DNA from 4 places in the Cupriavidus ulmosensis genome. Region 2 is predicted to be linked to each of the others. Evidence: predicted binding sites of a transcription regulator. Region 2 holds the regulator's gene; each other region holds the start of a gene.
The links. Region 2 encodes HrcA, which represses chaperone genes, less so after heat shock. Its sites were predicted from a motif close to TTAGCACTCNNNNNNNNNGAGTGCTAA; they were not measured.

Region 1 (5,324 bases), 1.0 Mb from region 2:
GCGCTGGTGGCGATCCACTGGGTGCACCGCGGCTTCGCCTTCGTGGTGCTGGGCTACCTGGCGTGGTTCGGGCTGCGCGCGCGCCGCCTCGGCGGGCTGGCGCGCCACGCGGGCTGGCTGCTGGGCGTGCTCGCGCTGCAACTGGCCACCGGCTTGTCCAACATCGTGTTCGACTGGCCGCTGGTGGCCGCGGTGGCCCACAACGGCGGCGCGGCGGTGCTTCTGATGCTGTTGGTCCGCCTCAACTACAATATAGGGCTCGCGGCCCGCGCCGCTGACCTCGCTACTGACGTGCCGGCCGCCGTGCGCGCCACATGAAAGAGAAGATTCCCCCCGTGGTTACTGCTACCCACCCTCATCCTGCCGGACGGGTCCGTCACCTGGTCCGCCAGTACGCCGCCCTCACCAAGCCCCGCGTCACGCAACTGGCCGTCTTCTGCGCCATCATCGGCATGTTCCTGGCTTCGCCGGGCATGGTGCCGTGGCCGGTGCTGATCGGCGGCGCGGCGGGCATCTGGCTGCTGGCGGGCGCGGCGTTCGCCATCAACTGCCTGGTGGAGCAGAAGATCGACGCGCTGATGCGCCGCACCGCGTGGCGCCCCTCGGCCACCGGCGAGATCACCACCGCGCAGACGCTGGTGTTCTCCGCGGTGCTGGGCGGGGCGGGGATGTGGCTGCTGCACGTGTTCGCCAACGACCTGACCATGTGGCTGACGGTGGCGACCTTCGTCGGCTACGCGGTGGTGTACACCATCCTGCTCAAGCCGGCCACGCCACAGAACATCGTGATCGGCGGCCTGTCCGGCGCCATGCCGCCGGCGCTGGGCTGGGCGGCGGTGTCGGGCACCGTGCCGGCCGAAGCGTGGTTCCTGGTGCTCATCATCTTCACCTGGACCCCGCCGCATTTCTGGGCGCTGGCGCTGTACCGCCGCGCCGACTACGCCAAGTCGGGCCTGCCGATGCTGCCGATCACCCACGGCGAGCGCTTCACCCTGCTGCACATCCTGCTGTACACGCTGATCATGATCGCGGCCACGCTGCTGCCGTTCGTGTACGGCATGTGCGGTTATATCTACCTGGCGTCCGCGCTGGTGCTCGGCGGCGGTTTCCTGGCCTATGCCTGGAAGCTGTACCGCAACTACTCGGATGCGCTGGCGCAGCGCATGTTCCGCTTCTCGATCCTGTACCTGTCGCTGCTGTTCGCGGCGCTGCTGATCGACCACTACTTCAAGTTCCTGCCGCAGTCCTGAACGGCGCGCCGGCGCCGGTCTTGCGGCATCTTGTCGCGGACCGGGCGCAGCGGCGGCGCGATCGGCGATACTGCGCCCATATGCCAATGCGAGGCGGCCAATGTGAAGCGGCCGCCCTGCGCCGCCCCATCCATCACGCGACCCGAATGCCTACCCGCCCCTTCCCCGGTTCTTCCTCCAGCTTCGCGCTGCTGCTTCGTCGTTTCTGCCTGCTGGCGCTGTGTTCGCTGCTGCTCGCCGCGTGTGGCCAGCAGCGCGCGTCCTTCAAGAACGTCGACATCACCGGCGGCAGCGAATTCGGCAAGGACTTCAGCCTCACCGACCACACCGGCAAGGTCCGCACGCTGGCCGACTTCAAGGGCAAGGCGGTGGTGATGTTCTTCGGCTACACGCATTGCCCGGACGTCTGCCCGACCACGATGGCCGAGCTCAAGGCGGTCATGGAGCAGCTCGGCCCCGATGCCGACAAGGTGCAGGTGCTGTTCGTCACGGTCGACCCCGAGCGCGACACGCAGGAGCTGCTGGCGCAATACGTGCCGGCCTTCGACCCGCGCTTCCTGGGCATGCGCGCGGCCGACGACGCCGCGCTGCAGAAGGTGGCCAAGGACTTCAAGGTGTATTACGCCAAGGTGCCCGGCACCTCGCCGAACAACTACACGATGGACCACTCGGCCGGCAGCTACGTGTTCGACCCGAGCGGCAAGCTGCGCCTGTTCATCCGCCACGGCCAGGGGCCGGAGCCGATCGTGCACGATCTCAAGCAGCTGCTGTCCTGATCCGCGTGCCGCCGCAGGCGGCGCGCGGACGAAAAAAGGGCCGGTCGCGAGGACCGGCCCTTTTTCGTTGCGCGGCGCGGCTTTCGCCGCCGCGCGCGGTCAGGCAAACGCTTCAGGCAAACGCTTGCAGCGCGCCCTTCATCTTCTTCATCGCCGCGGTCTCGATCTGGCGGATGCGCTCGGCCGACACGCCGAACTCGTCAGCCAGCTCGTGCAGCGTCGAGCCGCCCGAGCCGTCGTCGTTGACGTGCAGCCAGCGCGCCTCGATGATGCGGCGGCTGCGCTCGTCGAGCTTGCCCAGCGCTTCTTCCAGGCCCTGCACCTGCAGGCGGTCGTGGCGCTGGGCCTCGATCACGCGGGTCGGCTCGTTGTGGTTGTCGGCCAGGTAGGCGATGGGGGCGAATTCCTCCTCGCCGTCGTCGATCTGGCCTTCCAGCGCCAGGTCGCCGCCCGACAGGCGGGTCTCCATCTCCATCACTTCTTCCGGCTTGACGTTCAGCTCGCGCGCCACCGCGTCGATCTGTTCCGGCGTGAAGGTGTGGGCGCCCTGCTTGTGGCTGCGCAGGTTGAAGAACAGCTTGCGCTGGGCCTTGGTGGTGGCCACCTTGACCATGCGCCAGTTCTTCAGCACGTACTCGTGGATCTCGGCCTTGATCCAGTGCATGGCATACGACACCAGGCGCACGCCCTGGTCCGGGTCGAAGCGCTTCACCGCCTTCATCAGGCCGATGTTGCCTTCCTGGATCAGGTCGGCGTGGGGCAGGCCGTAGCCAAGGTACTGGCGGGCGATGGACACCACCAGGCGCAGGTGCGATAGCACCAGGCGGCGCGCCGCGTCGACGGAGTCGTGCTCGCGCAGGTCGCGCGCAAGCCGCTGCTCCTCCTCGGGCGTCAGCATGGGGATACGATGGACAGCCTGGATATAGCTGTCCAGGTTTCCCAGATTACCGGGAAACGTCAGCGCGAACGCCCCGGCGCCCTGAGGCGCCGTAGGCAGGCGGCTGCTGGTTTGGGTCTGGTCGGCAGATAGGACCGCGTTCACTCGATTGCTCCTTTCGCATCCGGCGGGTGGGTTGCCCGCGGCGCTCGCCACAAGGGTCCGCGCACTGCATTGCAACACATATTAGCACTCAAGCCGGGGGACTGCTAAGTTGGAGTCCCCGTGGGGTTGATAGTTCCAGCTAATTGATGCCGTGAATCACATAGTCTTTTATCGGGGCCGGCTTCCGTCATGTGGCGTAATCACTATCAGACAGCGTTCGCTGCCTTATCGGACAAAGATTAGAGGGGGCGCGCCCCGTCTGGTTCTGTCGCCGGATGAGATGCTGTGTTCCGCCAGCAGCTACACTCCTCTCATTTGGCCGGCCCTCAGCTTCGGCCCAACCGGGGAGATCCATGTCTGTCATCGAACACTTGCTCAAGCCGCACACACGCGATCTCGGCGACGGTTTCACCGTCAGCCGCGTGCTGCCCGCCGCCGCGGCCCAGACGGTGGGCCCGTTCATCTTCTTCGACCACATGGGGCCCACGGCCCTGCCGCGCGGCCAGGGGCTGGATGTGCGCCCGCATCCGCATATCGGCCTGGCCACCGTGACCTACCTGTTCGACGGCGAAATCCTCCACCACGACAGCCTGGGCAGCAAGCAGGTGATCCGGCCCGGCGACGTCAACTGGATGACCGCCGGCAGCGGCATCGCGCACTCGGAGCGCTCGCCCGCGGCGGCCCGCGAGGCCGGGCCGAGCCTGCACGGCATCCAGACCTGGGTGGCGCTGCCGCTGGAACACGAGACCACCGCGCCGTCGTTCTTCCACCATCCGGCCGCGACGTTGCCCAAGCTCGAGCGCCCGGGCGTGCGCATGACTGTGATCGCGGGCGATGCGTTCGGCGCCGAGGCGCCGGTGAAGGTCTTCAGCCGCACGCTGTACGTGGCGATCGAGCTGGAGGCGGGCGCCAGCCTGGAGATCCCGCCCGAGCATGCCGAGCGCGGCGTCTATCCGGTCGACGGCGTGGTCGCGCTCGACGGCGAGGTGCTGCCGGAGCGTCACATGGCGGTGCTGGTGCCCGGCCAGACCGTCACGCTGAACGCCGAGGCGCCTTCGCGCGTGATGCTGCTCGGCGGCGATCCGACCGACGGGCACCGCTTCATCTTCTGGAATTTCGTCGCCAGCAGCAAGGAGGCCATCGAAGCCGCGTCGCAGCGCTGGGAGAACGACCAGTTCCCGCGCGTGCCGGGCGAGGACGACCGCATCCCGCTGCCGCCGCGCAAGCGCTAGACCGGGCTGGTCCAGGCCACGCGCGTGCCCTGCTGCACGCAGCCGCGGATGGCCTCGACCTGGGTGGCGATCGGTGCCGGCACCGGCACCTTGCCGTCCAGCACGGCGCGGATCCAGGCCGCGGTCTGCGCGGCGTCGTTGCCGGGCGGCAGTTCCGGCACCTCGCCAATCGAGCCCGCGGTGGGGTCGACCAGCGTGCGCTGGTGGCCGTCGTGCAGCCAGTCGATGCGGCCGGCGCGGCGCGCGTCGGCCACCACCTCGCCCTCGGTGCCGCGCGCCAGCAGCACGTTGGCCGGCTCGTGCGAGAAGTAGTCGGTCAGGGTCTCGCGGTATTCCGGATGGGTGTAGCTGTACAGGCGCAGCGCCTCGGCCGGCGTATGCGCGCCGACGGGCTGCAGCATCTTCGCCACCGTGTGCGAGGAATTGCGCAGGCCGATCTGCATGCGCCGGTCGAGCAGCCGCGACAGCGCCGGCGACAGCACGTCGACCGGCAGCACCGCCAGCGGGTTGTCCTTCTCGCGCAGGCGGGACTCGGCTTCGGCCACCGTCGCGCACGGCGCGATGCCGAGCGCCCCGAACAGCGCGATGCTGGTCACGCGCCCGCTGAATTCGCGGCTGCCGTGCACCAGCACCGGCACGCCTTCGCGCGCCAGCAGCAGCGCCAGCAGCGGCACCAGGTTGGGCTGCTTGCGCGCGCCGTTGTAGCTGGGGATGGAGACCACCACGCGGTCGGGCGGCGCGGCCAGCGGCAGGCAGTGCGCGTGCGCGGCCTCCAGCATGCCGGCCAGCTCGTGCGGCGCCTCGCCCTTGATGCGGTAGGCCATCAGCACGGCGCCCAGCTCGATGTCGGCCACGCGGCCGGCCAGCATGGCGTCGAACAGCGTCTGCGCGTCCTCGCGCGGCAGCGCGCGGGCGCCGTTGACGCCGCGGCCGATTTCCTTGATGTACCTGGCTGCGGCGAAAGGGGCAGCGGCGGGGGTGGCAGCGGGCGTGGCGGTGTCGGTCATGGCGGGCTGGGACGGTG
Region 2 (5,324 bases):
ACGGTTGCCGCATGTCTGCCTCCTGCCGTTTGGTCCGCGTCGGACCGACCGCGGTGGAGCACCCCTGGGACGCTCCGGAATTGCCTGTGCGCGGATGCGCCGGAAACCTCGGTTACTGCGACCAAGCTTTTTCAAGGTACTTCAACGCCCGAGCGCGGGCATTCGACTACAGCAAACCGTCCTTTTCAGTCGGGCCGCATGTCGCGGCTGGCCGGCTGGGTGCGGTTGGGCTTGAGCACGCGGTCGGGCTCGGCGGTCTCGATGCGCGGCGCCGCGCGCAGCGTGGCCACGGCCTGGTCGAGCGTGGCGTCGGCCGAGGCGGAGATCGCGGTGACGAGCCAGACGCCGCCCGACATGGGCCGCTTGACCACGAAGCGGATCGGCCCGGCGATGGATTCCACCAGGCGCCCGGCGTCTTCCGAGGCGGTCACGGGCGGCGCGGTGAAGCGCACCATGATGTCGCCGACGGCGCGGTCGGCGTTGAGGCTGCTGGCCGGCGCGGACGGGCGCTGGGCCTGGCAGGCGCTCAGCGTGGCCAGCGCCAGCAGGGCCAGCGCGCCGCACAGGATGGTCAGGCGCAGCGGGCGGGCCGGCTTGCGGGAGAGCGGCTGCGTGCCGATGGACATGGGAGACTCCTGAATGGTTACGGGGCCGGAGGACGGGGCGCGGTCAACTGGCGGCGCGGCGCGTGCGGCGCGGCTCGCGGGCCGCGCCGGCGCCGCCGCGCGCGCCTTGCGCGAGCATTTCCTCGGCGTGCTGCATGGTGGTGGCCGTCACCGTGGTGCCGCCGAGCATGCGCGCGGTCTCGACCACGCGGCCGGCGGCATCGAGCGCGCGGATGCGCGAGCGGGTGACGGAGCCGGCCGGGCCGCCCTCGCTGGTTTCCTTGCTGACCAGCAGGTGCGTGCCGGCCTGCGCGGCCACCTGCGGCAGGTGGGTCACGCACAGCACCTGGCGCGCGCGGCCCAGCTCCTGCAGGCGGCGGCCAACGACTTCGGCCACCGCGCCGCCGATGCCGGTATCGACTTCGTCGAAGATCAGGGTCGGCGTGGGCGCGGCCTCGCTGGTGATGACCGAGATCGCCAGGCTGATGCGGGCGAGCTCGCCGCCGGAGGCCACCTTGGCCAGCGGGCGGGCGCTCACGCCGGCATGCCCGGCGACCAGGAATTCGACTTGCTCGAGGCCGTGGCTCTGGCCTTCCTCGAGCGGGTGCAGCGCCACGGCGAAGCTGCCGCCGGCCATCGACAGGCCCTGCATGGCCTCGGTCACGCCGGCCGAGAGCTTCTCGGCGGCCACCTTGCGCGCCGCGCCGAGGTGCTGGGCGATGGTCAGGTAGGCGGCGCGCGCGGCGGCCTCGCGCGCCATCGCCTTGTTCAGGTCCTGGGCCGACTGCAGGTCGTCGAGCTGCTGGCGCCGTGCCAGCAGCTCGTCGGGCAGTTGCTCGGGCGGCAGCCGGTACTTGCGCGCGGTGGTGTGCAGCGCCTGCATGCGCGCCTCCACCACCTGCAGCCGCTCGGGGTCGAGGTCGAGCCGGTCGACGTAGCGGTTGAGCGAGTGCGCGGCTTCCTCGACCTGCACCTGGGCCGGGTCGAGCGCGGCCAGCACGTCGCCCAGGGCCGGGTCGACGTCGGCGAGCTGGCGCAGGCGCTGCACCACGCCGTTGAGCGTGGACAGCACCGAGCCGTCGGCCTCGGAGAGCGCCTCGAGCGCGGCGCGGCTGCCTTCGATCAGGCCGGCGGCGTGCGACAGGCGGTTGTATTCGGCCTGGATGTCTTCCCATTCGCCGGGCTGCGGCGCGAGCTTTTCCAGCTCGCCGACCTGCCATTCGAGGCGCTCGCGCTCGAGCGCCATCTCGCGCGAGCGGTGCTCCACGGTCTCGCGCTGGCGCACGCAGGCGCGCCACGAGCGCCAGGCTTCGGCCACGGCGCCGGCCTGCGCGGTGAGGCCGGCGTGGGCGTCGAGCAGCAGGCGCTGGGCGTCGGGGCGCAGCAGCAGCTGGTGGGCGTGCTGGCCGTGGATGTCGACCAGGCGGTCGCCGATCTCGCGCAACTGGCCGAGCGTGGCGGCGGCGCCGTTGATGAAGGCCTTGCTGCGCCCGCCGGCGTCGACCGTGCGGCGCAGCAGCACCGTGCCTTCGTCGCCGGTGAGATCGTGCTCGGCCAGCCAGGCGTCGAGCCCGGGCGGCGTGGCGAAGGTGGCGCTGATACCGGCGCGGGCGGCGCCTTCGCGCACCACGCCGGCGTCGGCGCGCTCGCCCAGCACCAGGGCCAGCGCGTCGATCAGGATCGACTTGCCGGCGCCGGTCTCGCCGGTGAAGACGGTGAAGCCCGGGGAGAAGTCGAGGTCGAGGCTATCGACGATGACGAAATCGCGGATGGACAGGCTGCGCAGCATCGTGGGCGACGGGGTCAGGGTCTGGGTTGGATCGTTCCGGGTCGTTCGGGGCCGCGTCAGAGCCGGTTGTCTTCGCTCGGGTACTCGTGCCAGTGCAGCTTCTTGCGCAGCGTGGCGTAATAGTTGTAGCCGAGCGGGTGCAGCAGGTGGACGGTCTTGGCCGAGCGCCGCACCACGATGCGGTCGCCGGGCAGCAGCGAGGTCAGCGACTGCATGTCGAAGTTGACGCTGGCGTCGCGCGCGGTGGCCACCTCGATCGACACCTCGGCGTCGTGCGGCAGCACGATCGGGCGGTTCGACAGCGCGTGCGGGGCGATCGGCACCAGCACCAGGCCGGACAGCGTGGGATGCAGGATCGGGCCGCCGGCCGACAGCGCGTAGGCCGTGGAGCCGGTCGGCGTGGACACGATCAGGCCGTCCGAGCGCTGGTTGTACATGAAGTAGCCGTCCACCGAGACCGCCAGCTCGACCATGCCGGAGATGCCGGAGCGGTTGACCACCACGTCGTTGAAGGCCAGCGCGGAGAAGATCACGCCGTCGTCGCGCACCACCTGCGACTCCAGCAGCATGCGGGTCTCGGATTCGTAGCGCCCGGCCAGCATGTCGGGCAGCACCGACTGCACGTTCTCGAGCGGGATGTCGGTCATGAAGCCGAGCCGCCCGTGGTTGACGCCGATCAGCGGCACCGGGAAGCCGGCGAGCTGGCGCGCCAGCCCTAGCAGGGTGCCGTCGCCGCCCAGCACCACGGCGACGTCGGCATGCTTGCCGATCTCGCCGGGCGGCAGGGAAGGGTAGTCGGTCAGCCCGGTGGCCAGCGCGGTCTCGCGTTCGAACACGACGTCCTGGCCGTTCTTCAGGATGCAGGCGGCCAGTTCTTCCAGCGGGCCTTCGATGCCGGCGGTGGCGTACCTGCCGATCAGGGCGACGGTGCGGAAGGGGGCGCGCGCGGCGGCGGGCTTGGGGAGCGATGACATGCCCGGATTAGACCATACCGCCGTGACCATTGTCAGCACGCCGGCGCGCGCCGGTGCGCGCCAGCCGCCCGAACCGGGAAAACTTGCGTAAAATCGGGTGCATCATGGATGAACGTGCCAAAACGCTTCTCAAAACGCTGATCGAGCGCTATATCGCCGAGGGGCAGCCCGTCGGCTCGCGCACCCTGTCGAAATACTCGGGGCTCGACCTGTCGCCGGCCACCATCCGCAATGTGATGTCGGACCTGGAGGAGATGGGCTTCATCACCAGCCCGCACACCTCGGCCGGGCGCATCCCGACGCCGCGCGGCTACCGGCTGTTCGTCGACACCATGCTGACCGCCCAGCCGCTCGACAGCGCGCTCAACCTGGCCGAGCTGGCCGGCAAGATCCAGGGGCAGCTGCACGGCCAGCAGCTCGGGCCGCAGCGCATGATCACCTCGGCGGCGCACACCTTGTCCAACCTGTCGCATTTCGCCGGCGTGGTGATGACGCCGCGGCGCGCGCAGGCGTTCCGCCAGGTCGAATTCATGCGGCTGTCGGACAAGCGCATCCTGCTGATCATCGTCACGCCCGAAGGCGACGTGCAGAACCGCATCATCCAGACCGAGCTGCCGTACACGCCGTCGCAGCTGGTCGAGGCCGCCAACTTCATCAACTCGCACTATGCCGGTATGAGCTTCGACAACGTGCGCGACCACCTGCGCGGCGAACTGCGGGCGCTGCGCATGGACATGTCGCAGCTGATGCAGGCGGCGGTGGAGGCCGGCAGCAGCGCGATGGCCGAGGAAGAGGACAACCACGTCTTCATCTCCGGCGAGCGCAAGCTGCTCGAGGTGGAGGACCTGTCCTCCAGCATGGAAAAGCTGCGCCGCCTGTTCGACGTGTTCGAGCACAAGACCGGCCTGCTCAAGCTGCTCGACGTCTCCAGCCATGCGCAGGGCGTGCAGATCTTCATCGGCGGCGAGAGCAAGCTGGTGCCGCTCGAGGACATGGCGGTCATCACCGCGCCCTACGAGGTCGACGGCCAGATCGTCGGCACGCTGGGGGTGATCGGGCCGACCCGCATGGCTTACGAACGGGTGATCCCGATCGTCGACATCACGGCGCGGCTGCTGTCCAGCGCGCTGAGCCAGAACTAGTGCGGGGTCCGGCGGGTCTCACCGGCTGCCAGTGCCGTTGCGCCCGCCGGCCCGGCGCGACCCGGCGGCCGCGCGCGTTCGCCGCGGCCCGCCCCGCCACACCGGAAACACCATGACGACTACTCCCGAACCGGCCTATCAGCACGGCCAGGCGCCGCGCACGGCGGTCCTGCTGATCAATCTCGGCACCCCGGACGCGCCGACCCCGAAGGCCGTCGGCAGCTATCTCCGGCAGTTCCTGTCCGATCCGCGCGTGGTGGAGATCCCGCGCGCGGCCTGGCTGCCGATCCTGTACGGCTTCATCCTGCCGCTGCGCTCGCGCGCCTCGGCCATGAAATATGAGTCGGTATGGCTGCGCGAGGCGCACATGACCGGCTCGCCGCTGCTGGTCCACACCGAGCGCCAGGCCCACGCGCTGCAACTGCTGCTCAACCAGCACGGCCACGAAGTGACGGTGGCGTGCGCGATGCGCTACGGCAATCCGTCGATCGGCTCGGTGCTCGAGGCGCTGCGGCGCCAGGGCACCGAGCGCGTCCTGCTGCTGCCGCTGTACCCGCAGTATTCGGGCAGCACCACGGCCACGGCGTTCGACGAGGCGTTCCGCGTGCTGGCGCAGTGGCGCAACCAGCCCGAGCTGCGGCTGGTCAAGCATTTTCACGACCATCCGTCCTATATCGCTGCCCTGCACCAGCAGGTGGGCGCATACTGGGCGCAGCACGGCACGCCCGATTTCGCGCGCGGCGACCGGCTGATCCTGTCGTTCCACGGGGTGCCGCGGCGCACGCTGGAACTGGGCGATCCCTACCATTGCGAA
Region 3 (5,324 bases), 260 kb from region 2:
TGGCGCCGCCGACCTTGAGCACGGCCACGCCGCCGGCCAGCTTGGCCACGCGCTCCTGCAGCTTCTCGCGGTCGTAGTCGGAGGTGGCTTCGTCGATCTGGGTGCGGATGCGCTTGACGCGCGCCTGGATCTGCGCGGCGTCGCCGGCGCCGTCGATGATGGTGGTGTTTTCCTTGCCGATCTCCACGCGCGCGGCCTGGCCCAGTTCTTCCAGCGTGGCCTTCTCCAGCGACAGGCCGACTTCCTCTGCCACCACCTGGCCGCGGGTGAGGATGGCGATGTCCTCCAGCAGCGCCTTGCGGCGGTCGCCGAAGCCCGGCGCCTTGACGGCGGCGGCCTTCAGGATGCCGCGGATGTTGTTGACCACCAGCGTGGCCAGCGCCTCGCCGTCGACGTCCTCGGCGATGATCAGCAGCGGGCGGCCAGCCTTGGCCACCTGCTCCAGCACCGGCAGCAGGTCGCGGATGCTGGAGATCTTCTTGTCCACCAGCAGCAGGAACGGCTGCTCCAGCACCACCACCTGCTTGTCGGGGTTGTTGATGAAGTACGGCGACAGGTAGCCGCGGTCGAACTGCATGCCTTCCACCACTTCGAGCTCGTCGCCGAGCGACTTGCCGTCTTCCACGGTAATCACGCCTTCCTTGCCGACGCGGTCGATGGCCTCGGCGATGCGCTCGCCGATGGCGCTCTCGCCGTTGGCCGAGATGGTGCCCACCTGCGCGATCTCGCGGCTGGTGGTGGTCGGCTTGCTGATGCGGCGCAGCTCCTCGATGGCCACCGCCACCGCCTTGTCGATGCCGCGCTTCAGGTCCTGCGGGTTCAGGCCCGCCGCCACGTACTTGACGCCCTCGCGCACGATGGCCTGGGCCAGCACGGTGGCGGTGGTGGTGCCGTCGCCGGCGTTGTCGCTGGTGCGCGAGGCCACTTCCTTGACCAGTTGCGCGCCGACGTTCTGCAGCTTGTCCTGCAGCTCGATCTCCTTGGCCACGGACACGCCGTCCTTGGTCACGGTGGGGCTGCCGAAGCTGCGCTCCAGCACCACGTTGCGGCCCTTGGGGCCGAGCGTGACCTTGACCGCGTTGGCGAGGATGTTGACGCCTTCCACCACCTTCGCGCGCGCCACGTCGCTGAACACTACGTCTTTCGCTGCCATTGCTGTTGTTCCTGTGTCGTTGTCTGTTGGTCGGGTTACGGTGCGGCGGCGCGTCAGCGCTCGACCACGGCGACGATGTCTTCCTCGCGCAGCACCAGCAGTTCCTCGCCGTCCACCTTGACGCCCTGCCCGGCGTACTTGCCGAACAGCACGCGGTCGCCCACGCGCAGGTCGGGCGCGATGCGCTCGCCGGCTTCGTTGCGGCGGCCCGGGCCGACCGCGATCACTTCGCCCTGGTCGGGCTTCTCGGCGGCGCTGTCGGGAATCACGATGCCGGACGCGGTGCGGGTTTCGTTGTCGGACCGCTTGACGAGAACGCGGTCATGCAGGGGACGAAGGCTCATGCTGGCTCCTGGATGGGAAAGGGATTCGGGCCGGGGCGGCGCTGCGCCGTCGATGCGATTCAGCGCGTTTCAGCGCGCGTCGGCACGGTCGATCAGCACTCGGCACCGGCGAGTGCCAAGTATAGAAACGCGCCCCCGCGCCCTCCAACTGCTTGTTTCGCATTTCCTTATCAGGGGCGCCAAGGAGGCGCCAAGGGAGCGCAAGGAAGCGCGCCCGCGCTCAGAGATCGAAATGGCAGGCCACGCGGTGCGCGGCGCCGGCCGGCCGCAGCGCCGGCTGCTGCTCGCGGCAGCGCGGCGCGGCATGCGGGCAGCGCGCCTGGAAACGGCAGCCTTGCGGCAGCGCGATCGGCGACGGGATTTCCGCCACCGCGCCGCTCTGTGCGCCACTTTCCACGCGGCTTTCGCTGGACGCCATCAGCGCCCGCGTATAGGGATGCCGGGGACGGCGGATGATGTCGTCGCGGCTGCCCAGCTCCACGAACTCGCCCAGGTACAGCACGCCGATCCGGCTGCTCATGTAGGCCACCACGGCGAGGTCGTGCGAGATCAGCACATAGGTCAGCCCCTGCTGTTGCTGGATGTCCTTGAGCAGGTTGAGGATCTGCGCCTGGATGGAGACGTCGAGCGCCGACACCGGCTCGTCCAGCACCAGCGCGCGCGGCGCCAGGCCCAGCGCCCGCGCGATCGCCACGCGCTGGCGCTGGCCGCCGCTGAGCTCGTTGGGAAAGCGCTGCGCCAGCGTCGGCGCCAGGCCGACGGACTGCAGCAGCGCGGCCACGCGCGCGGCCAGCGCCGACCCCTTCGCCAGGCCGTGGATGCGCATGGGCTCGGACACGATGTCGCCGATCCGCATCAGCGGGTTGAGCGATGCATAGGGGTCCTGCAGCACCGGCTGCACCAGCCGGTGGAAGGCCTTGCGCTCGCGCGCCGTGCGCGTGGACAGCGGCTTGCCGTCCACGTGCAGCCGGCCGCCGCTGGGCGGCTCGGCCGCCAGCAGCAGGCGCGCCAGCGTGCTCTTGCCCGAGCCGGACTCGCCCACCAGCCCGAAGGTGCTGCCGGCGGCCACCTCGAAATCGACGCCGGCCACGGCATGCAGGGTCTTGCCCTTGCCGAACAGGCCCTTGCGTACCTGGTACTGCTTGCGCAGGTCTTCCGCGCGGATGAATGCGGTGGCTGCGCTCATGCGACCTTCTGCCTGGCTGGAGGAACGGAAACGGGCTGCACCACGCCATCGGCGCCCGCGCGGGCGGCCTCCACGCGCTGCGCGGTGTGCCAGCAGGCCACGCGGCGCCGGCCGCCGCCGTCGCCACCGTCATCATCGTCGCCACCCCACTCGAACCAGTTCGGGTAGGCGGCGTGGCAGCGCGCCGCGGCCTCGGGGCAGCGCGCCGCGAAGCGGCAGCCGGGGGCCCAGTCGCGCGGCAGCGGCGGCGTGCCCGGGATGGTCCGCAGCGGCGCGTCGCAGTCGGACAGCGACGGGATCGCGCGCAGCAGGCCTTCGGTGTACGGATGCACGGGATGCGCGAACACCTCGGCGATGGGACCCTGCTCGACGATGCGGCCCGCGTACATGATGGCCACGTCGTCGCAGAACTGCGCGGCCAGCTGCAGGTCGTGCGTGATGAACACGATGGTCATGTCGCGCGTGGCCTGCAGTTCCTTGAGCAGGCCCAGGATCTGCATCTGCACGGTCACGTCGAGCGCCGTGGTGGGCTCGTCGCAGATCAGCAGGTCCGGCGAGCAGGCGATGTTGATGGCGATGGACACGCGCTGGCGCATGCCGCCGCTGAACTGGAACGGGTAGCTGTCGAGCCGCTCGGCGGCGGCGGGAATCCGCACCGCCTCCAGCGCCTGGATGCTCAGGCGGCGCAGCTCGCGGCGGTCGGTGACGCCGTGGTGCCAGCGGAACACCTCGCCGACCTGCTCGCCGATGGTCAGCAGCGGGTTGAGCGAGGTCATGGCATCCTGCAGCACCATGCCCATCTGCCGGCCGCGCACCTTGCGCAATTCGCGCGCGGGCAGGCGCAGCAGGTCGCGGCCCTTGAACAGCACCTCGCCGCCGACCACCTTGCCGTTGGCCGGCAGCAGGCCGAGCATGGAGGCGCAGGTCATGCTCTTGCCCGAGCCGGACTCGCCCACCAGCGCCAGCACCCTGCCCTTGCGCACCGCCAGGCTGACCTGGTCGACCGCGGTGATGGTGCCGTTGCGGGTAATCAGTTGCGTGGCCAGGCCACGCGCTTCGAGCAGGATGTCCATGCGTTCCCCGTTCACCAGGTCTGCGGAATGACGGGGTTGAGCTTGCCGCGCAGCGCATCCCCCAGCAGATTGACGGCCAGCACGGTGACGATCAGCACCGCGCCCGGCATCACGCAGACCCACCACGCGGTGCTCAGCTGGCCGCGGCCTTCGGCGATCATCGAGCCCCACGAGGCCGCGGGCGGCTGCACGCCCAGCCCCAGGAAGCTCATGGTAGCCTCGAGAATGATCACGCTGCCGATGTCCAGCGTGGCCAGCACCACGAAGATGCCGGCGATGCCGGGCACGATGTGCCGCAGCATCACCCACGCCGGGCCGGCGCCGGCCAGCCGCGCCAGCAGCACGTACTCGCGCGACTTCAGCGACAGCACCTCGCCGCGCGTGATGCGGGCGAAGCGCGCCCAGTTGGCCAGCGTCAGCACCACCACCAGGTTGCTCATGTTGACGCCGATCACGCCGGCCAGCACCAGCGCCAGGATCACCGCCGGGAACGCCAGCTGCATGTCGGTCAGACGCATGATGAAGGCATCGGCCACGCCGCCCAGGTAGCCGGCGACCACGCCGAGCAGCGTGCCGAGCACGCCCGCCAGCGTGACCACGATCAGCGCGATCGCCAGCGACACGCGCGCACCGTGGATCACGCGCGAGAGGATGTCGCGGCCGAGCTGGTCGGTGCCCATCCAGTGCGCCAGCGATGGCGGCTGGAAGGTGTCGGCAAGCGCGATGGCCACCGGGTCGAACGGCGACAGCCACTCGGCCAGCACGGCGCAGGCGCACACCGCCAGCACCACGGCGAGCGCGGCCCAGCGCTGCGCGCGCGCCAGCCGCCGGCGGGAGCGCGCCTGCGCGGCGGCGGGCAGCGCGGGCTCGGCCGGTATTTCGCGGACGGTTTTTCCGGCGGTCTGGCCAATGACAGGCCGCATGGCGGCGCGGACGGTATCAGGCATAGCGGATGCGGGGATCGATCACGGCGTAGAGCAGGTCCACCGCGAGGTTGACCGCGGCGAACACCAGCGCGGCCACCGTCACGGCGGCCTGCACGACCGTGTAGTCGAGATTGTTGATGGAATCGAGCAGCAGCTGCCCCACGCCGGGCCAGGCGAACACCACCTCCACGGAGACGGCGCCGCCGAGCAGCACGCCGAACTGCAGCGAGACGAAGGTGATCACCGGCAGGATGGCGTTGCGCAGCGCGTGGCGCAGCACGATCACGTGCTCGGGCACGCCCTTGATGCGGGCGAACTTCACGTACTCCGAATGCAGCACCGTGGTCATGCTCGACAGCGTCAGCCGCGCCACGCCGGCCGCCGCGTACCAGCCCAGCGCCAGCATCGGCAGGACCAGGTGCGAGACGGTGCCGTAGCCGCCGGTCGGGAACCAGCCGAACTGCAGCGAGAACACCTTGACGAACACCAGGCTGAAGAAGAACGGCGGCGCCGCCTGCCCGAGCACGGTGAAGATGCGCGCGCACTGGTCCGCCACGCCGTCCGGCCACAGCGCCGACGCCACCCCCAGCGGCAGGCCGATCAGCACCGCCACGGCCAGCGCCGCCACCGCCAGCAGCAGCG
Region 4 (5,324 bases), 410 kb from region 2:
GGAATATCCGCGCGCCGCTCTCAATTAGATGGGGATGGCGGCGAAGAGTAAAGCGATTTGTTTTTATGCGGCATCGGTGGCGCGGCGGCGACCGGCGCGAGAAATACGGCGCGCGAAATTGGGATTGTTCTTAAACGATGACGATGCCGGAAGACGGCCGTTGCCTGCGCGGCAGTCGTCGGGCGGAGGCGGCGATGCGGCGGCGATGCGGCGGCAATACGGCGAAAGCGCGGGGGAATGTCCGCGTCCGGATGGCGAAGGCGTCGAAGGCGGTTGACAGGGGGCCGGTGCGGCATCGTCCGATCCCTGTTTATTTGATGAGATTTGTCTTAATTTTTCTTAAAGGGTTTTCCATGAAAATGACGAACCAAAAACAGGGAATTTCCATGATCCGATTCCGATTCACGGGAAATGGGCCGGTTATCCGCCTTTGTTCCCCGTTTTGACTCGCGCGCCGCGCGCCACCTCCGCGGCGGCCGGCGCGCGCTGGCGCCGCGCGATTTCCACCACGAGCTTGCCCCGCGCCGTGCCGGTCTCGATGGCGCGGTGCGCCTCGATGGCGTCGTCCAGGCCGAAGCGCCGCGGGTCGACGCGCACGGCGAGCTTGCCGGCGTCGGCCAGGCGCGCCGCCTCGCGCAGGATCGCGCCGTGGCGCGCGCGGCCGCGGCCGGTCAGCAGCGGGAGCAGCGTGAAGACGCCCGAGTATGTCGCGGCGCGCAGCGACAGCGGCGCCAGGCTGTGCGTGCCCCAGCCCAGGCAGCTCACCACGTGGCCGCCGCAGGTGCGCGCGGCGAGGAAGGCGTCGTCCAGCACCTTGCCGCCGACCGTGTCGTAGACCACGTCGAAGCCCTCTCCGCCGGTGTACTGGCCGACATACTGCTCGACCGTGACGGCGGCGAAGTCGATCGCGGTCGCGCCATAACCTTCGATGATGTCCCGGCTGGCGGCCGAGCCGGTGGCATGGACCCGCGCGCCGGCGGCTCGGGCGATCTGCACCGCGACATGCCCCACGCCGCCGGCGCCGCCGTGCACCAGCACCGTCTGCCCGGGCTGGACGCCGGCCCGGTCCACCAGCCCCTCCCACGCGGTGATGAACACCAGCGGCAGCGCGGCCGCCTCGCGCATGGAGAGCCGGGCCGGCTTGCGCGCGAGCAGGTCGGCGTCGACCGCGGCATACTCCGCCAGCGAGCCCTGCACGCCGCCCACGCCGCCGGTCATGCCGTAGACCTCGTCGCCGGGCGCGAAGCGGGTCACGCCCGGCCCGACCGCCTCCACCACGCCGGCCAGGTCGAGGCCGAGCACGGCCGGCAGCGGCTGGCGCGCATGCGCGGCGTTGCCGGCGCGGATCTTGGTGTCGAGCGGGTTGACGCCGCTGGCGAGGATGCGGACCAGCACCTCGCCGGGGCCGGCCTGCGGCCTGGGCAGGCTGGCAACCCGGAACGGCGCGTTGGCGCGCTCCGCGATCAGAGCCTGCATGGTGGCTTGGGACATGGGGGACTCCGTTGGCAATGTCGTGGTGGATGTCCCATTCTTGTGCATGCCCGGATGAAGATAAATCAACTTATCGGCATCCCGTCCATGCAGATCTGCATGCGTGCGGAAGCGCCCTCTGTGGCGGCGCCGGCGTGGCCGGCCAACAAATTCGCGCGATCCAAGGGTAAACACGTATCAAGTCGCTGACTTGAAAACGTAAACCCCCGTCCCTATAATTAGCACTCGTTGGGTTAGAGTGCTAACAGCGCTCTCTCAGCCTTCCGATTCTGCTGGCAGCTAGCCAAAGCGGCCAGTTTTGTGAACGTAAAATCACTTTTTGTACCAAGGAGTCCGTATGAATCTGCGTCCTTTGCACGACCGCGTGATCGTCAAGCGTCTGGACAATGAAACCAAGACCGCTTCCGGCATCGTGATTCCCGACAATGCTGCCGAAAAGCCTGATCAAGGTGAAGTGCTGGCCGTGGGCCCCGGCAAGAAGGATGACAAGGGTGCTTCGATCGCGCTCGACGTCAAGGTGGGTGACCGCGTGCTGTTCGGCAAGTATGCCGGCCAGGCCGTGAAGGTGGATGGCCAGGAACTGCTGGTCATGCGCGAAGAAGACATCATGGCCGTGGTGAACAAGTAATCACGCCCCCATCCGTACAGATTTAGGAGATTCAGAACATGGCAGCTAAAGACGTAGTGTTCGGCGACGCCGCCCGCGCCAAGATGGTCGAAGGCGTGAACATTCTCGCCAACGCAGTGAAGGTGACGCTGGGCCCGAAGGGCCGCAACGTCGTGCTGGAGCGCAGCTTCGGCGGCCCGACCGTGACCAAGGACGGCGTGTCCGTGGCCAAGGAAATCGAGCTGAAGGACAAGCTGCAGAACATGGGCGCGCAGATGGTCAAGGAAGTGGCTTCCAAGACCAGCGACAACGCCGGTGACGGCACCACCACCGCGACCGTGCTGGCCCAGTCGATCGTGCGCGAAGGCATGAAGTACGTTGCCGCCGGCATGAACCCGATGGACCTGAAGCGCGGCATCGACAAGGCCGTGCTGAACGCGGTCGAAGAGCTGAAGAAGCTGACCAAGAACACCACCACCAGCAAGGAAATCGCGCAAGTCGGCTCGATCTCCGCCAACAGCGACGAAGTGATCGGCAAGCTGATCGCGGAAGCGATGGACAAGGTCGGCAAGGAAGGCGTGATCACCGTCGAAGACGGCAAGTCGCTGGCCGACGAGCTGGAAGTCGTGGAAGGCATGCAGTTCGACCGCGGCTACCTGTCGCCGTACTTCATCAACAACCCGGAAAAGCAGGTTGTCGCCCTCGACAACCCGTTCGTCCTGCTGTTCGACAAGAAGATCTCGAACATCCGCGACCTGCTGCCGGTGCTGGAACAAGTGGCCAAGTCGGGCCGCCCGCTGCTGATCATCGCTGAAGACGTCGAAGGCGAAGCCCTGGCGACCCTGGTGGTGAACAACATCCGTGGCATCCTGAAGACCGCCGCCGTCAAGGCTCCGGGCTTCGGCGACCGCCGCAAGGCCATGCTGGAAGACATCGCCATCCTGACCGGCGGCGCCGTGATCGCCGAGGAAATCGGCCTGACGCTGGAAAAGGCGACCCTGCAGGAACTGGGTCAAGCCAAGCGCATCGAGATCGGCAAGGAAAACACCATCATCATCGACGGCGCCGGCGACGCAGCCTCGATCGAAGCGCGCGTCAAGCAGATCCGCGCCCAGATCGAAGAAGCGACCTCGGACTACGACCGCGAAAAGCTGCAAGAACGCGTGGCCAAGCTGGCCGGCGGTGTTGCCGTGATCAAGGTCGGCGCAGCCACCGAAGTCGAAATGAAGGAAAAGAAGGCCCGCGTGGAAGATGCACTGCACGCGACCCGCGCAGCCGTGGAAGAAGGCATTGTCCCCGGCGGCGGCGTGGCCCTGCTGCGCGCCCGCGCTGCCATCGCCAACCTGACCGGCGACAACGCCGACCAGAACGCCGGCATCAAGATCGTGCTGCGCGCGATGGAAGAGCCGCTGCGCCAGATCGTCCTGAACGCCGGCGAAGAAGCCTCGGTCGTGGTGGCCAAGGTCATCGAAGGCAAGGGCAACTACGGCTACAACGCCGCCACCGGCGAGTACGGTGACCTGGTGGAAATGGGCGTGCTGGACCCGACCAAGGTGACGCGCACCGCGCTGCAGAACGCCGCTTCGGTCGCTTCGCTGATGCTGACCACCGACTGCGCCGTGGCAGAACTGCCGAAGGACGAGTCGGCTCCGGCAATGCCGGGCGGCATGGGTGGCATGGGCGGCATGGACGGCATGATGTAAATCTGCCGGCCCGCCGCACAGGCAGCCTGCTTTACCCGCATTACCCGCAGTAGCAAAAACCCCCGCTGGCGCGAGCCGGCGGGGGTTTTTGTCTTTGGCGGCGGCGTCTTACGTGGATTGGCCCGGACTCGCGCGGACGCTCAGATCTCCACCGTGAAGCACCAGTCGAAGGCCGGGTTCTCCGGCTCGCCGGTCTGGCGGCGCACGTAGCCGCGCGGGTTGCACACCACGCGCGCGCCGTCGAGCCGGTAGTCGAAGCCCGTGTGCGTATGGCCGTGGACCCACAGGTCGGCCTGCGCGACCAGGTCCGGGCGGCGCGAGATGAAGCCGGCCGACACCACGTCGTGCGAATAGCGCGGGTCCAGGCTGCCGAGGTCGGGCGCGTGGTGCGTCACCACCACGGTCTTGCCGCCGAACGGCGCGGCGAGCTGCGCCGCCAGCCAGGCGCTGGCCGACTCGTGCAGCGCCAGCGCGTCGGCCGTGGTGAAGCGCCGCCGCTGGCCGTCGTCCCCGTCGGTCTCGATCAGGCGGTGGTCCACCATGCGGGCCGCGCAGGCCAGCATCGCCTCCTCGCGCCGGCCGGTGCCGAACAGCGCGTAGTCGCTCCACCAGGTCGTGCCGATCACGCGCACCCGCTCGCCGCCGGCGCCGTCGAAGTACACCACCGCGCCGTTGAGCACATGCACGTTCGCCGAGGCCCGCGCGGCGTCGGTCATGGCGGCGTCGGCCGCGTCGAATGAGCTCTCGTAGTATTCGTGGTTGCCCGGCACGTAGACCACCGGCTGGGCAAAGGCGCCGGCGGCCCAGTCCACGCCGGTGCGGCCGTTGGCGATGTCGCCGGCCAGCACCACCAGGTCGGCGGGGCAGGCGGGCATGGCTGCGGGGAAGTCGTGCTCGAGGTGCAGGTCGCTGAGGATGCGGATCTTCATGCTGTCTCCATGCCGTGCGCGCGCCGGGGCGGGGCGTGCGTATCCGCATGGATTCTTCAGAAAAGGGCGGCCGCGGTCAAGCGCGGCCGCATGCCGGGCCGGCCTGTTTGACGCGCCGCGCTCAGAAGACGCGGGGGATCATGCGGGAGCGCACGTTGCGCTTGTAGCTGCGGTATGCGGGATCGTCGGACAGGAGCTTCTCCTCGCGGATGATCCGGATGCCCTGGAGCAGGAATTGCCCGGCAAACACCAGGAGGTTCTGCATGCCGAAGTTGGCCAGCAGGAAGCCGATGTCGGTCACGAAGTAGCCGAGATAGATCGGGTGCCGCACGAACCGGTAGGCTCCCCTCGAGACGATGCCGCGGTTGGCCGGCAGTATGCCGAACGAATAGCGCAGCGACGCCTTTGCGAAGATCTGCCACCCCAGCCCGGCGATCTGGAGGCCGGCGCCGATCGCCTCCGGCACGACCCGCGTGCCGGGCGCGAGCTGGAAGGCGAGGAAATAATAGGTGCCGGCAAGCGAGCACAGCACGGCAACGGGATTCCAGTCGCGCCGCGCCGGCGCGCGCACCACCAGCGACAGGCCGAGCGTCA

Region 1: the regulator HrcA is predicted to act here: its motif matches at 3,150-3,176, upstream of rpoH (RNA polymerase sigma factor RpoH).
Region 3: the regulator HrcA is predicted to act here: its motif matches at 1,590-1,616, upstream of groES (co-chaperone GroES).
Region 4: the regulator HrcA is predicted to act here: its motif matches at 1,710-1,736, upstream of groES (co-chaperone GroES).

What each region holds. Positions count from the first base shown of each region.
Region 1 covers NZ_CDRMWP010000001.1:461,861-467,184, forward strand. Annotated here, with positions in the region: gene ACWTPI_RS02080 (COX15/CtaA family protein) at 1-318, shown strand, start outside; gene ACWTPI_RS02085 (heme o synthase) at 315-1,250, shown strand; gene ACWTPI_RS02090 (SCO family protein) at 1,397-2,026, shown strand; gene rpoH (RNA polymerase sigma factor RpoH) at 2,139-3,068, opposite strand; gene ACWTPI_RS02100 (pirin family protein) at 3,422-4,300, shown strand; gene ybiB (DNA-binding protein YbiB) at 4,297-5,307, opposite strand.
Region 2 covers NZ_CDRMWP010000001.1:1,457,782-1,463,105, forward strand. Annotated here, with positions in the region: gene ACWTPI_RS06675 (S8 family peptidase) at 1-13, opposite strand, end outside; gene ACWTPI_RS06680 (hypothetical protein) at 186-626, opposite strand; gene recN (DNA repair protein RecN) at 670-2,394, opposite strand; gene ACWTPI_RS06690 (NAD kinase) at 2,451-3,368, opposite strand; gene hrcA (heat-inducible transcriptional repressor HrcA) at 3,473-4,510, shown strand; gene hemH (ferrochelatase) at 4,623-5,324, shown strand, end outside.
Region 3 covers NZ_CDRMWP010000001.1:1,718,327-1,723,650, reverse strand. Annotated here, with positions in the region: gene groL (chaperonin GroEL) at 1-1,153, opposite strand, end outside; gene groES (co-chaperone GroES) at 1,207-1,497, opposite strand; gene ACWTPI_RS07775 (ABC transporter ATP-binding protein) at 1,718-2,683, opposite strand; gene ACWTPI_RS07770 (ABC transporter ATP-binding protein) at 2,680-3,771, opposite strand; gene ACWTPI_RS07765 (ABC transporter permease) at 3,768-4,703, opposite strand; gene ACWTPI_RS07760 (ABC transporter permease) at 4,696-5,324, opposite strand, start outside.
Region 4 covers NZ_CDRMWP010000001.1:1,043,680-1,049,003, forward strand. Annotated here, with positions in the region: gene ACWTPI_RS04795 (zinc-dependent alcohol dehydrogenase family protein) at 421-1,491, opposite strand; gene groES (co-chaperone GroES) at 1,829-2,119, shown strand; gene groL (chaperonin GroEL) at 2,158-3,801, shown strand; gene ACWTPI_RS04810 (metallophosphoesterase) at 3,942-4,730, opposite strand; gene ACWTPI_RS04815 (methyltransferase family protein) at 4,852-5,324, opposite strand, start outside.